2 linked regions of the Cupriavidus taiwanensis LMG 19424 genome follow. The protein of the gene in region 1 binds, or shares a complex with, the protein of each later gene. Links are inferred from orthologs where the notes say so. Each region holds a gene or a part of one and is shown on either strand. Other genes may lie near its edges.

Region 1 (5,662 bases):
ACGCCGGTTTTTCGTATTCCTTGCCGAGCCGGTACAGCAGTTCGTAGCCGGCGGCCAGGCGCGGAGCGCCAGGTACCAGCGACATCGGGCTGAGGGGATTGGTGAAGGTCTTGGCGGTCGCCTGGGCCCACGCGGTCAGCGGGTGCAGGATCGAGCGCTGGAACTCATGCAGTTGATAGAGCATGCCGTTTCTGCCTGGTCTTACTGAGAATGCGTACCACCAAGTAACAATGTACTGACAATACACCATGGATCGTGTGGCGCCGATTATGCCTGAATCGAACGACCGTGCTAACGATCTTGCTTTGCAGCATATACCTTAAAGTACTTCCGTATGCGTGGAACACAATAAGGCATTGGCCTGATTTTTCGGTGACAACGTCCTACAACTTCGCAAACAAATGCAAAAAGCGGCCGAAGCCGCTTTTTTTCTTATGTTTTGTGATGCCTACGCCAGTTGCCGTCCGTTGCGGCGCGGCAACTCATCGTGGCGTTACATCACGGCCGCGATCGCGTCGACCACCGCATCGATGTTGCGGCTGTTCAGCGCCGCCACGCAGATGCGGCCGGTGCTGACGGCGTAGATGCCGTGCTCGTTGCGCAGGCGGTCCACCTGGGCCGAGGTCAGGCCCGAATACGAGAACATGCCGCGCTGGGCCTTGACGAAGGAGAAGTCGCCCGGCACGCCCTTGGCGGCCAGCTTGTCCACCAGCGCGTGGCGCATCAGCTTGATGCGGTCGCGCATTTCGGCCAGTTCTTCTTCCCACATGGCGCGCAGTTCCGGGCTGTTCAGCACGGTCGCGACCACGGTGCCGCCGTGGGTCGGCGGGTTGGAATAGTTGGTGCGGATCACGCGCTTGACCTGCGACATCACGCGTTGCGATTCTTCCTTGCTGGTGGTGACGATGGACAGCGCGCCGACGCGCTCGCCATACAGCGAGAAGCTCTTCGAGAACGAGCTCGACACGAAGAACGGCAGGCCCGAGTCGGCGAACAGGCGCACCGCGGCGCCATCGGCGTCGATGCCGTCGGCGAAGCCCTGGTAGGCCATGTCGAGGAACGGGATCAGGTTGCGTTCCTTGACCAGGTCCACCACCTGCTTCCACTGCTCGGGCGACAGGTCGACGCCGGTCGGGTTGTGGCAGCAGGCGTGCAGCACGACGATGGTGTTGGCCGGGAACGACTGCAGCGATGCCACCATGCCGGCGAAGTTCAGGCCGTGGCTGGGGGCGTCGTAGTAGGCGTAGTTGACCACCGGGAAGCCGGCGGATTCGAACAGGGCGCGGTGGTTTTCCCAGCTCGGGTCGCTGATGGCGACCTTGGCGTCCGGGTACAGGCGCTTCAGGAAGTCGGCGCCGATCTTCAGTGCGCCGGTGCCGCCAAGTGCCTGGGCCGTCACCACGCGGCCTTCCGTGATCAGCGGCGATTCCTTGCCGAACAGCAGCGTCTGCACCGCCTGGTCATAGGCGGCGATGCCTTCGATCGGCAGGTAGCCACGCGGGGTGGCGGTGGTCAGACGGGCTTTTTCTGCCTCCTGGACGGCGCGCAGCAGCGGGATTTTCCCTTCGTCGGTGAAGTACACGCCGACGCCCAGGTTGACCTTGGTCGGGCGGGTGTCGGCATTGAAGGCTTCGTTGAGGCCCAGGATCGGGTCGCGCGGGGCCATCTCGACGGCAGAAAACAAACTCATTTGGAATCTCGTGGTCGGCTATGTGAAAAACGGAAGGCGTAGAATGCTCCGTACTGCGCTGGAGGCTGGCAGGCCCGGCCGCGCTCTTCTTGGCTTGAAGCGGGGGCTGACAACCCCAAGATTCTAGCGTAATCCGCCCGTTTTCCTCAGGTATTTCCCTAGTCACGCCCCTATGACGAACCTTGCCGAAGCCGCGCCGGCCCTGGACGAAGACAAATTCGTCACATTTCCGGATTCCCCGTTCCAGCTGTACCAGCCGTTCCCGCCCGCCGGCGACCAGCCGGAAGCGATCCGGCAGCTGGTGGAGGGGGTGGAAGACGGCCTGTCGTACCAGACCCTGCTGGGCGTGACGGGTTCGGGCAAGACCTTCACCATGGCCAACGTGATCGCCCGCCTCGGGCGCCCGGCCATCGTGTTCGCACCCAACAAGACGCTGGCGGCGCAGCTCTACGCCGAATTCCGCGAGTTCTTCCCGCGCAATGCGGTGGAGTACTTCGTCAGCTACTACGACTACTACCAGCCCGAGGCTTACGTTCCGCAACGCGACCTGTTTATCGAGAAGGACTCGTCGATCAACGAGCATATCGAGCAGATGCGGCTGTCGGCGACCAAGAGCCTGCTGGAGCGCCGCGACACCGTCATCGTGGCGACCGTGTCGGCGATCTATGGCATCGGCAACCCGACCGAATACCACCAGATGATCCTGACGCTGCGGGCCGGCGACAAGATCAGCCAGCGTGACGTGATCGCGCGCCTGATCGCGATGCAGTACACCCGCAACGAAACCGACTTCCAGCGCGGCACCTTTCGCGTGCGCGGCGACACCATCGACATCTTCCCGGCGGAACACGCCGAGATGGCGGTGCGGCTGGAGATGTTCGACGACGAAGTCGAGTCGCTGCATTTCTTCGACCCGCTCACGGGACGGGTGCGGCAGAAGATCCCGCGCTTCACGGTCTACCCGTCGAGCCACTACGTGACCCCGCGTGAAACGGTGCTGCGCGCGATCGAGGCGATCAAGGCCGAACTGCGCGAGCGTCTCGAGTTCTTCCACAAGGAAAACCGCCTGGTGGAAGCGCAGCGGCTGGAGCAGCGCACCCGCTTCGACCTCGAGATGCTGTCGGAGCTGGGCTTCTGCAAGGGCATCGAGAACTATTCGCGGCACCTCTCCGGCGCGCGTCCCGGTGATCCGCCGCCGACGCTGGTCGACTACCTGCCGCCCGACGCACTGATGTTCCTGGACGAGTCGCACGTGCTGATCGGGCAGCTCAACGGCATGTACAACGGCGACCGCGCGCGCAAGACCACGCTGGTGGAATACGGCTTCCGGCTGCCGTCGGCGCTGGACAACCGGCCGCTGAAGTTCGACGAGTTCGAGCGCAAGATGCGCCAGGTGATGTTCGTCACGGCCACGCCGGCACAGTTCGAACAGGAGCACGCCGGCCAGGTGGTGGAGCAGGTGGTCCGCCCGACCGGGCTGGTCGATCCGATCATCATGGTCCGCCCCGCGACCACGCAGGTGGATGACCTGCTGTCCGAGATCCATGCCAGGGTCGAGGCCGGCGAGCGCGTGCTGGTGACCACGCTGACCAAGCGCATGGCCGAGCAGCTGACCGAGTTCCTGACCGAGAACGGCGTCAAGGTGCGCTACCTGCACTCGGATATCGATACCGTCGAGCGCGTCGAGATCATCCGCGACCTGCGCCTGGGTACCTTCGACGTGCTGGTGGGCATCAACCTGCTGCGCGAGGGGCTGGACATTCCCGAGGTATCGCTGGTGGCGATCCTCGATGCGGACAAGGAAGGCTTCCTGCGGGCCGAGCGCTCGCTGATCCAGACCATCGGCCGCGCCGCGCGCAACGTCAACGGCACCGCGATCCTGTACGCGGACCGCATGACCGACTCGATGAAGAAGGCCATCGACGAGACCGAGCGCCGCCGCGCGAAACAGATCGCCTTCAACGAAGCCAACGGCATCACGCCGCGCGGCGTGGTCAAGCGCATCAAGGACATCATCGACGGCGTCTACAACGCCAGCGACGCCAAGGCCGAGCTACAGGCCGCGCAGGAGCAGGCCCGTTATGAGGACATGAGCGAGAAGCAGGTGTCCAGGGAAATCAAGCGGCTGGAGAAGCTCATGCTTGACCATGCCCGCAATCTGGAGTTCGAGCAGGCCGCGCAGGTGCGCGACCAGCTGGCCAAGCTGAAGGCGCAGGTGTTCGGCGCCAGCGGCGAGGGCGCGCTGCCGCCTGCCTGATACGCCGCAACGCCGGGCGCGCTTCGCCTATAGTGAAATCCTCGGCGGCACTGGCAGGAAGGGCCGGGCAGCGACGGGCCAGGCCAGGGACGACCCGGAAGGAGGCACGATGGAACGCCAGTTCGAGTATGGCGGCTACGCAGTGGTCGTCACCGCGGTTCCGAATACCACCGGCGGCTTTGCCGCGCAGATGCGCATCGCCGACGCCTTCGGCGAGCCGACCGGCCCGAGCTTCGAGGCCATCGCCGGCGACGCGCCCACCCCCGAAGCTGCCATTGCCCTGGCGGAGGCCGGCGCCATGCGCGCGATCGACGCGGGCGAGGTCAGCTAGCCCGCCAGCCGGGACCCCCATTTCCCGTGGAGAACCACAATGACCGACATCGGCGAATGGAAGAAGAAGGTCTATGAAACCCACGAAGTGCAAGTGCAGGTCAGGCAGCGCTCGCAGAGCGAATGGTCGTACACCGTGCGCGTCTGCCGTCCCGGCACCAACATCCGGGCCGCGGGCACGCTGACCGAGACCTCGCTCATTACCGACCACTACAAGTCGGCCGAGGCGGCGCTGGTGGCCGGGTTTGCGCACGGCGAGCGCCTGGCCAAGCAGCTCGCCTAGCGACCGGCGGCGGCAAGCGGGGAGGCGGCAAGGCGCCGCAGGTAGAATCGCGCCTGCCGTGCCATCTTGCCAAGCCTTGATCCGATGAAGCCATACGCCATCCTGATGTGTTGCATGGGGAATATCTGCCGTTCCCCCACGGCGGAGGGCGTGCTGCGCGCCAAGCTCGATGCCGCCGGACTGGCGGCGCTGGTTGAGCTGGATTCGGCGGGCACGCACGAATATCATCTCGGCCGCGCGCCCGATCCCCGTACCCAGCGCCATGCGCTGCAGCGCGGCTATGACCTGTCCGCGCTGCGCGCGCGCAAGGTCGGCGTGCCGGACTTCGACCGCTTCGACCTGATCCTGGCGATGGACCGCGAGAACCTTGCCGGCCTGCTGCGGCTGCGCCCGGATGCCGGCGACAAGGTGCGGCTGCTGATGAGCTTCGCCACCCGCCACGACGCCGACGAGGTGCCGGACCCGTATTACGGCGAAGGCGATGGCTTCGAGCGCGTGCTCGACTACATCGAAGATGCCTGCGACGGCCTGGTGGCCGAACTGCGCCAGCGCCTGCAGCCTCCGGCCGGCTGATCCAGCCAGCCTTCGCGCTGTCTTTCCCGGGCCCCGCCGTGGCGCGATGCGCCCGCGGCCGGCGGCCCGTACCCGACGAGAATCCATGCTTCGCAAACTGTTCCGCAAGTGGCGCGAGTCGCGCAATGCCAGCCTGCAGCTCGACGCCATCCTGGCCGCGGCCGATCCTGAGGCGCCGCTGGCCGAGCGCAACGGCTGGCTGATCGAACTGGCCTTCTGGATCCGCCGCGACGGCGGACTCGGCGCCGACGCTGACGGCGAGGAAGACGGCGCGCCGCGCCGCTATCCGGAGCACGTGCGGCTGCGCTACCTGCTGCAGGTGCTGGAGCGGCACCCGGACTGGGCCGCGCGCTTTGCCCGGACAGTGCGCAGCCTGCTGCGCGAGAACGATCCCACCGGCCTGTTCTGCGATACCGGCGTGGCCCAGCACCCCGGCTTTTTCAGCGAGATGGTGAGCCGGTTGCAAAGCCGCTTCCTGCCGCCGCCGCCGAACCGCAGCGACATGGCCGCGCTGTTCACGCTGGTGTTC
Region 2 (5,715 bases), 1.2 Mb from region 1 along the record:
GCCCTCGGACTTGCTCATCTTCTTGCCTTCCGAGTCGCGCACCAGGCCGTGCACGTAGACGGTATGGAAGGGCACCTTGCCGGTGAAGTGCTTGGTCATCATGACCATGCGCGCCACCCAGAAGAAGATGATGTCGTAGCCGGTGACGAGCACCGACGACGGCAGGAAGTGCTTCAGCTCCGGCGTTTCCTCGGGCCAGCCCAGCGAGGAGAACGGCACCAGCGCCGACGAGAACCAGGTGTCGAGCACGTCTTCCTCGCGGCGCAGCGCGCCGGTGCTGCCGGCGGCCTTCGCCTTGGCGAGCGCTTCCTCTTCGGTGCGGCCGACGAAGCAATTGCCGGCATCGTCGTACCATGCCGGGATCTGGTGGCCCCACCACAGCTGGCGCGAGATGCACCAGTCCTGGATATTGCCCAGCCACTGGTTGTAGGTGCTGATCCAGTTCTCGGGCACAAGCTTGATCTCGCCGCTCTGCACGGCCTCGAGCGCAACCTCGGCGATCGAGCGGCCGGGGTAGAAGGTGCCTTCCGGCGCCGGCTTGCTCATGGCGACGAACCACTGGTCGGTCAGCATCGGCTCGATCGCGCTGCCGGTGCGCTCGCTGCGCGGCGTCATCAGCTTGTGCTTCTTGACGTCTTCCAGCAGGCCCTGCTTGTCGAGGTCGTCGACGATGGCCTTGCGCGCGTCGAAGCGGTCCAGGCCGGCATAGGCGGCGGGGGCGTCGGCAACGATCTTCGCATCGAGCGTCAGGATCGACAGCTGCGGCAGGTTGTGGCGCAGGCCCACCGCATAGTCGTTGAAGTCATGGCCCGGGGTGACCTTGACCACGCCGGTGCCGAACTCGCGGTCGACGTATTCGTCGGCGATCACCGGGATCTGGCGACCGGTCAGCGGCAGGTGCACCGACTTGCCGATCAGGTGCGCATAGCGCTCGTCTTCCGGATGCACCATCACGGCGACGTCGCCCAGCATGGTTTCCGGACGCGTGGTGGCGACGGTCAGGTGGGTCAGGCCGCCCTTGGCGTCAGCCTCGACCAGCGGATAGCGGATATGCCACAGCGAGCCTTCTTCCTCGACGCTGTCGACTTCCAGGTCCGACACCGCGGTGCCCAGCACCGGATCCCAGTTGACCAGGCGCTTGCCGCGGTAGATCAGGCCCTGTTCGTACAGCCGCACGAAGACTTCGGTGACGGCCTTCGACATCTCCGGCGACATCGTGAAGTACTCGCGGCTCCAGTCGATCGACGCGCCCATGCGCCGCACCTGGCGGGTGATGGTCGAGCCCGACTCTTCCTTCCAGGCCCACACCTTCTCGGTGAACTTTTCGCGGCCGAGGTCATGGCGCGACACGCCCTGGCCCTCGAGCTGGCGCTCCACCACGATCTGGGTGGCGATGCCGGCGTGGTCGGTGCCCGGCACCCACAGCGTATTGGCGCCCAGCATGCGCGCATGGCGCGCCAGGCCGTCCATGATGGTCTGGTTGAAGGCATGGCCCATGTGCAGCGTGCCGGTCACATTCGGCGGCGGCAGCTGGATCGCGAAGTCCGGGCGGGCAGGGTCGAAGGTCGGCTTGGCGATGCCGCGCTTCTCCCACTCGGGGCCCCATTTCGCCTCGATGGCGGCGGGTTCGAAGCTCTTGGCAAGCGATTGGTCTTGGGCGGTCATGCTGGGATGTCGAGGTTGGCGTCTGGATGCGTGGCAGGTGCGGTGCCCTGCGCCTGGCGGTCGCTGGCGGCCTGCGATGGCCGGCCTGGCGCCAGTGAAACCACAAATTATACGGGGGCGGGCGCCTGGTGCCTATTTCGTGGCCGGCGGCGGCCGGCGCGCGACCCATGCGCTCGCGCTGGCGGGCGGGCCGGATGTGATTTATGGAACAGGGCCCCCCGGTATAATTGCGGGCGATTCCATTAGGCCTTTCCGATGCCCGACCTGCTTGCCAACCTGAACGCCGAACAACTAGCCGCCGTCACCCTGCCCGACGAACCGGCTCTGATCCTGGCGGGCGCGGGCAGCGGCAAGACGCGCGTGCTGACCACGCGCATTGCCTGGCTGATCCAGAACGGCCATGTCTCGCCGGCGGGCATCCTGGCGGTGACCTTCACCAACAAGGCCGCCAAGGAAATGCAGACGCGGCTGTCGTCGATGCTGCCGATCAACACCCGCGGCATGTGGATCGGCACTTTCCACGGCCTGTGCAACCGCATGCTGCGCGCGCATTTCCGCGACGCGGGGCTGCCCCAGACCTTCGCCATCCTGGACAGCCAGGACCAGCTCTCGGCGCTGAAGCGGCTGCTCAAGTCGCTCAACGTCGACGACGAGAAGTACCCGGCCAAGAACCTGCAGTACTTCATCAACAATGCCAAGGAGCAGGGCCTGCGCCCGGCCGACGTCGAGGCCAACGACGATTTCAACAAGCGCTTCGTCGACCTCTACGCCGCCTACGACATGCAATGCCAGCGCGAGGGCGTGGTCGACTTCGCCGAGCTGCTGCTGCGCTGCTACGAACTGCTGCGCTACAACGACGCCATCCGCCAGCACTACCAGCACCGCTTCCGCCACGTGCTGGTCGATGAGTTCCAGGACACCAACGTGCTGCAGTACCAGTGGCTCAAGCTGCTGGCCGGCCACGGCACGCAGAACCCGGCCGCAGTCTTTGCCGTGGGCGACGACGACCAGAGCATCTATGCCTTCCGCGGTGCGAACGTCGGCAACATGCGCGACTTCGAGCATGAGTTCCGCGTGCGCCGGATGATCAAGCTGGAACAGAACTACCGCTCGCACGGGCATATCCTGGATTCGGCCAACCACCTGATCTCGCACAACGCGCGCCGCCTCGGCAAGAACCTGCGCACCGACGCCGGCCACGGCGAGCCGGTACGCGTGTTCCAGGGCGGCTCGGACGGGCAGGAAGCCGCCTGGATCATCGAGGAAATCCGCGACCAGATCGCGCAGGGCGCCAGCCGCGCCGAGATCGCCATCCTGTACCGCAGCAACGCGCAGTCGCGCGTGATCGAGCACGCGCTGTTCTCGGCCGGCATCCCGTACCGCGTGTACGGCGGCCTGCGCTTCTTCGAGCGCGCCGAAATCAAGCACGCGCTGGCGTACATGCAGCTGCTGGAGAACCCGCGCAACGACGCCGCCTTCGGCCGCGTCGTCAACTTCCCGGCGCGCGGCATCGGCGCGCGTTCGCTGGAAGTGCTGCAGGACATGGCGCGCCAGTATGACTGCGCGCTGGCCGAGGCGGTGGCCTACGTGCCCGGCGCGGCCGGCAGCAAGCTGGCCGCGTTCACGCGGCTGATCGACCAGATGCGCGCGGACACGCGCCGCATGACGCTGGCCGAGACCGTGGAATACGTGATCAACCACAGCGGCCTGATCACGCATTACCAGGGCGAGAAAGAAGGGCAGGACCGTATCGAGAACCTGCAGGAACTGGTGACCGCTGCGCAGGCCTTCGTGGTCGAGGAGGGTTACGGCCTGGAAGCGCTGGCCGCGGTGATCCCGGCCGAGCGCGGCCCCGCCACGCCGGTGCTGGCCGACGGCGACCAGTCACAGCAGCTGCTCGACCCCGAGGCGCTGCCGGTGGTGATGACGCCGCTGGTAGCGTTCCTGACCCACGCCTCGCTCGAGGCCGGCGACAACCAGGCGCAGGCTGGCCAGGACGCGGTGCAGATGATGACCGTGCACGCCGCCAAGGGGCTGGAGTTCGACGTGGTCTTCATCAGCGGCCTGGAAGAAGGGCTGTTCCCGCACGAGAACAGCATGATGGATCCCGACGGCCTGGAGGAAGAGCGCCGGCTGATGTACGTGGCGATCACGCGCGCGCGCAAGCGGCTCTACATGTCGTTCGCGCAAAGCCGCATGCTGCACGGCCAGACCCGCTACCACGTGCGCTCGCGCTTCTTCGAGGAGCTACCCGAGGCCTCGCTCAAGTGGCTGACCCCGCCGGCGCAGAGCTACGGCGGCGTGCGCCGCCAGGAACGCGACAATGCCTGGGGCCGCGACTGGTTCCGCAAGCCCGAGGACGTGCCCTATACCGGCACCAGGCCGACCGGCGGCATGGACAACGGCAACGGCTATGCCGATGCCAAACGCGAGGCCGGCACCGGCTTCCGCGTCGGCCAGTCGGTGTTCCACAACAAGTTCGGCGAAGGCGTGATCACCGCGCTGGAAGGCGAGGGCGCCGATGCGCGCGCCAATATCAACTTCAAGCGGCATGGCGCCAAGTGGCTGGCGCTAGCGGTGGCGAAGCTGGATGCGATCGATTGAGGTAGCGAGCGCGGTCTCGGGCCCCGCTGGTTTGCTCCCCTCTCCCGCAAGCGGGAGAGGGAGCACACCATCGCGTAGCGAGCGTTTTTTCAGACGCCCGGCGCAGCCGGCGCCGCCGGCTCGACCCCCGGCGGGGTCACGTTGAAGCAGCCGCGGTACGTCGCATAGAACGAGCAGTACAAGATCGCCAGCATCAGCAGCGAATACGGCGTGACCAGGAACGACAGCACGGTCTCGGCGCCGAAGGCGCTGAACACCGCCTCGAGGAAGAACGGAATCGCCACCAGCAGCATCGCGAACAGCACCGCGTAGGTGAAGAACGCGCCGCGGTTGCGCCAGCACGCGGTCCAGCTGAAGAACAGCGCCTTGACCGGCGGCACGCCGTGCCAGGCGGCCAGCAGCGGCGCGAACCAGAACATCATCGCGATCGGCGTGTACAGCAGCGCGCCGATCAGCATGGCGTAGTACAGCTGGCGCACCGCCTCGGCGGTCGGCGCTTCTTCCTTCAGCACGATCGGCACCAGCGCGCTCATGTCGACCACCGCGCCGGCGATCAGCCCCAGTATGAAGACCAGCCCGGCGTAGATGCCGCCCAGCACCAGCAGGTTGCGCGTGGCTTCCTTGCCGTTGGCCCGAAAGCCCGCCAGCAGCACGGTGGGCAGCACCCGCTTGTTCTGGATCACGTCGCGGCAGGCGGTCATCACGCCGACCGACAGGCCGGGCGTGACCACCAGCAGCGCGATGATGCCGATCAGCGGCACCACGATGGCCAGCTGCGCGGCGATCAGGTAGACGAACAGCAGCATCAGGAAGGTCAGCGGGTTCTTGCGGAACAGCCAGATGCCCTGGCGGAACCAGGTGTAGCCTTCCTTGGCAGGGACTTCCAGTAGTTGCATACGGGTCAGATCCAGGGGAGCGGGGCGCTCTCGGGGTTCGCGGGTTGGGCGTCCAGGCGCCGGCGCAGGATGCGTTCGAAATGGGTCGGATCGTGCGGTTGCAGCATGTCGGCCTCGCGCGGCAGGTAGAAGTCCCACAGTCGCGACACCCAGAAGCGCAGCGCGCCGGCGCGCAGCATGTCCTGCCAGTGCGCGGCCTCGGTCTCGGTCAGCGGCCTGACCGCATGATAAGCCCGCAGCAGCGCCTGCGCGCGCTCGGCGTCGAGTTCGCCGGTGGCCAGGTCGATGCACCAGTCGTTGACGGTGACCGCCACGTCGAACAGCCACTTGTCATTGCCGGCGAAGTAGAAATCGAAGAAGCCGCCCAGCCGGTGGCGGCCGCTGGCGTCTTCCTCGAACAGCGCGTTGTCGCGGAACAGGTCGCAGTGGCACGGGCCTTCGCCCAGGCTGGCGTACGCGGCGCTGGCGAAGAACGCCGCCTGGTGGGCGATTTCACGTTGCAGCAGCGCGCGCTGGCCGGCATCGAGGAAGGGCAGGATCTCGCGTTCGG

Evidence for each region.
Region 2: the proteins of uvrB (region 1) and RALTA_RS10905 are in contact, whole or in part, in a crystal structure (PDB 7EGT), measured with the Thermus thermophilus proteins. The link is inferred for Cupriavidus taiwanensis LMG 19424 from one-to-one orthologs. Residues at the interface, in WP_096411307.1 of Thermus thermophilus: Glu23, Leu25, Arg26, Asp27, Gly28, Glu29, Arg30, Phe31, Arg55, Glu326, Asp327, Phe328, Glu379, Ser382, Gln383, His398, Gly400, Arg401; in WP_096412145.1 of Thermus thermophilus: His654, Arg656, Phe657, Gln666, Asp668, Glu669, Lys680, Arg681, Leu682, Ser683, Lys685, Tyr686, Ala687.

What each region holds. Positions count from the first base shown.
Region 1 is NC_010528.1:1,161,502-1,167,163, forward strand. The notes cover bases 1,453-4,404. They hold uvrB (excinuclease ABC subunit UvrB), read left to right. Parts: upstream 1,453-1,862; coding sequence 1,863-3,947; downstream 3,948-4,404. Other genes in these bases: RALTA_RS05400 (amino acid aminotransferase), read right to left, coding at 1,453-1,690; RALTA_RS05410 (hypothetical protein), read left to right, coding at 4,057-4,278; RALTA_RS05415 (hypothetical protein), read left to right, coding at 4,318-4,404. In the rest of the region: RALTA_RS05395 (polyhydroxyalkanoate depolymerase), read right to left, coding at 1-184; more of RALTA_RS05400, read right to left, coding at 494-1,452; more of RALTA_RS05415, read left to right, coding at 4,405-4,560; RALTA_RS05420 (low molecular weight protein-tyrosine-phosphatase), read left to right, coding at 4,645-5,133; RALTA_RS05425 (site-specific recombinase), read left to right, coding at 5,219-5,662. UniProt on the Escherichia coli protein: The UvrABC repair system catalyzes the recognition and processing of DNA lesions. A damage recognition complex composed of 2 UvrA and 2 UvrB subunits scans DNA for abnormalities.
Region 2 is NC_010528.1:2,380,174-2,385,888, reverse strand. Bases 1,590-4,594 are described here. They hold RALTA_RS10905 (UvrD-helicase domain-containing protein), read left to right. Parts: upstream 1,590-1,920; coding sequence 1,921-4,269; downstream 4,270-4,594. Other genes in these bases: RALTA_RS10900 (BPSS1780 family membrane protein), read right to left, coding at 4,359-4,594; RALTA_RS10910 (valine--tRNA ligase), read right to left, coding at 1,590-1,665. In the rest of the region: more of RALTA_RS10910, read right to left, coding at 1-1,589; more of RALTA_RS10900, read right to left, coding at 4,595-5,165; RALTA_RS10895 (homoserine kinase), read right to left, coding at 5,171-5,715. UniProt on the Escherichia coli protein: A helicase with DNA-dependent ATPase activity. Unwinds DNA duplexes with 3'-5' polarity. Translocates on single-stranded DNA with 3'-5' polarity. Initiates unwinding more efficiently from a nicked substrate than double-stranded DNA.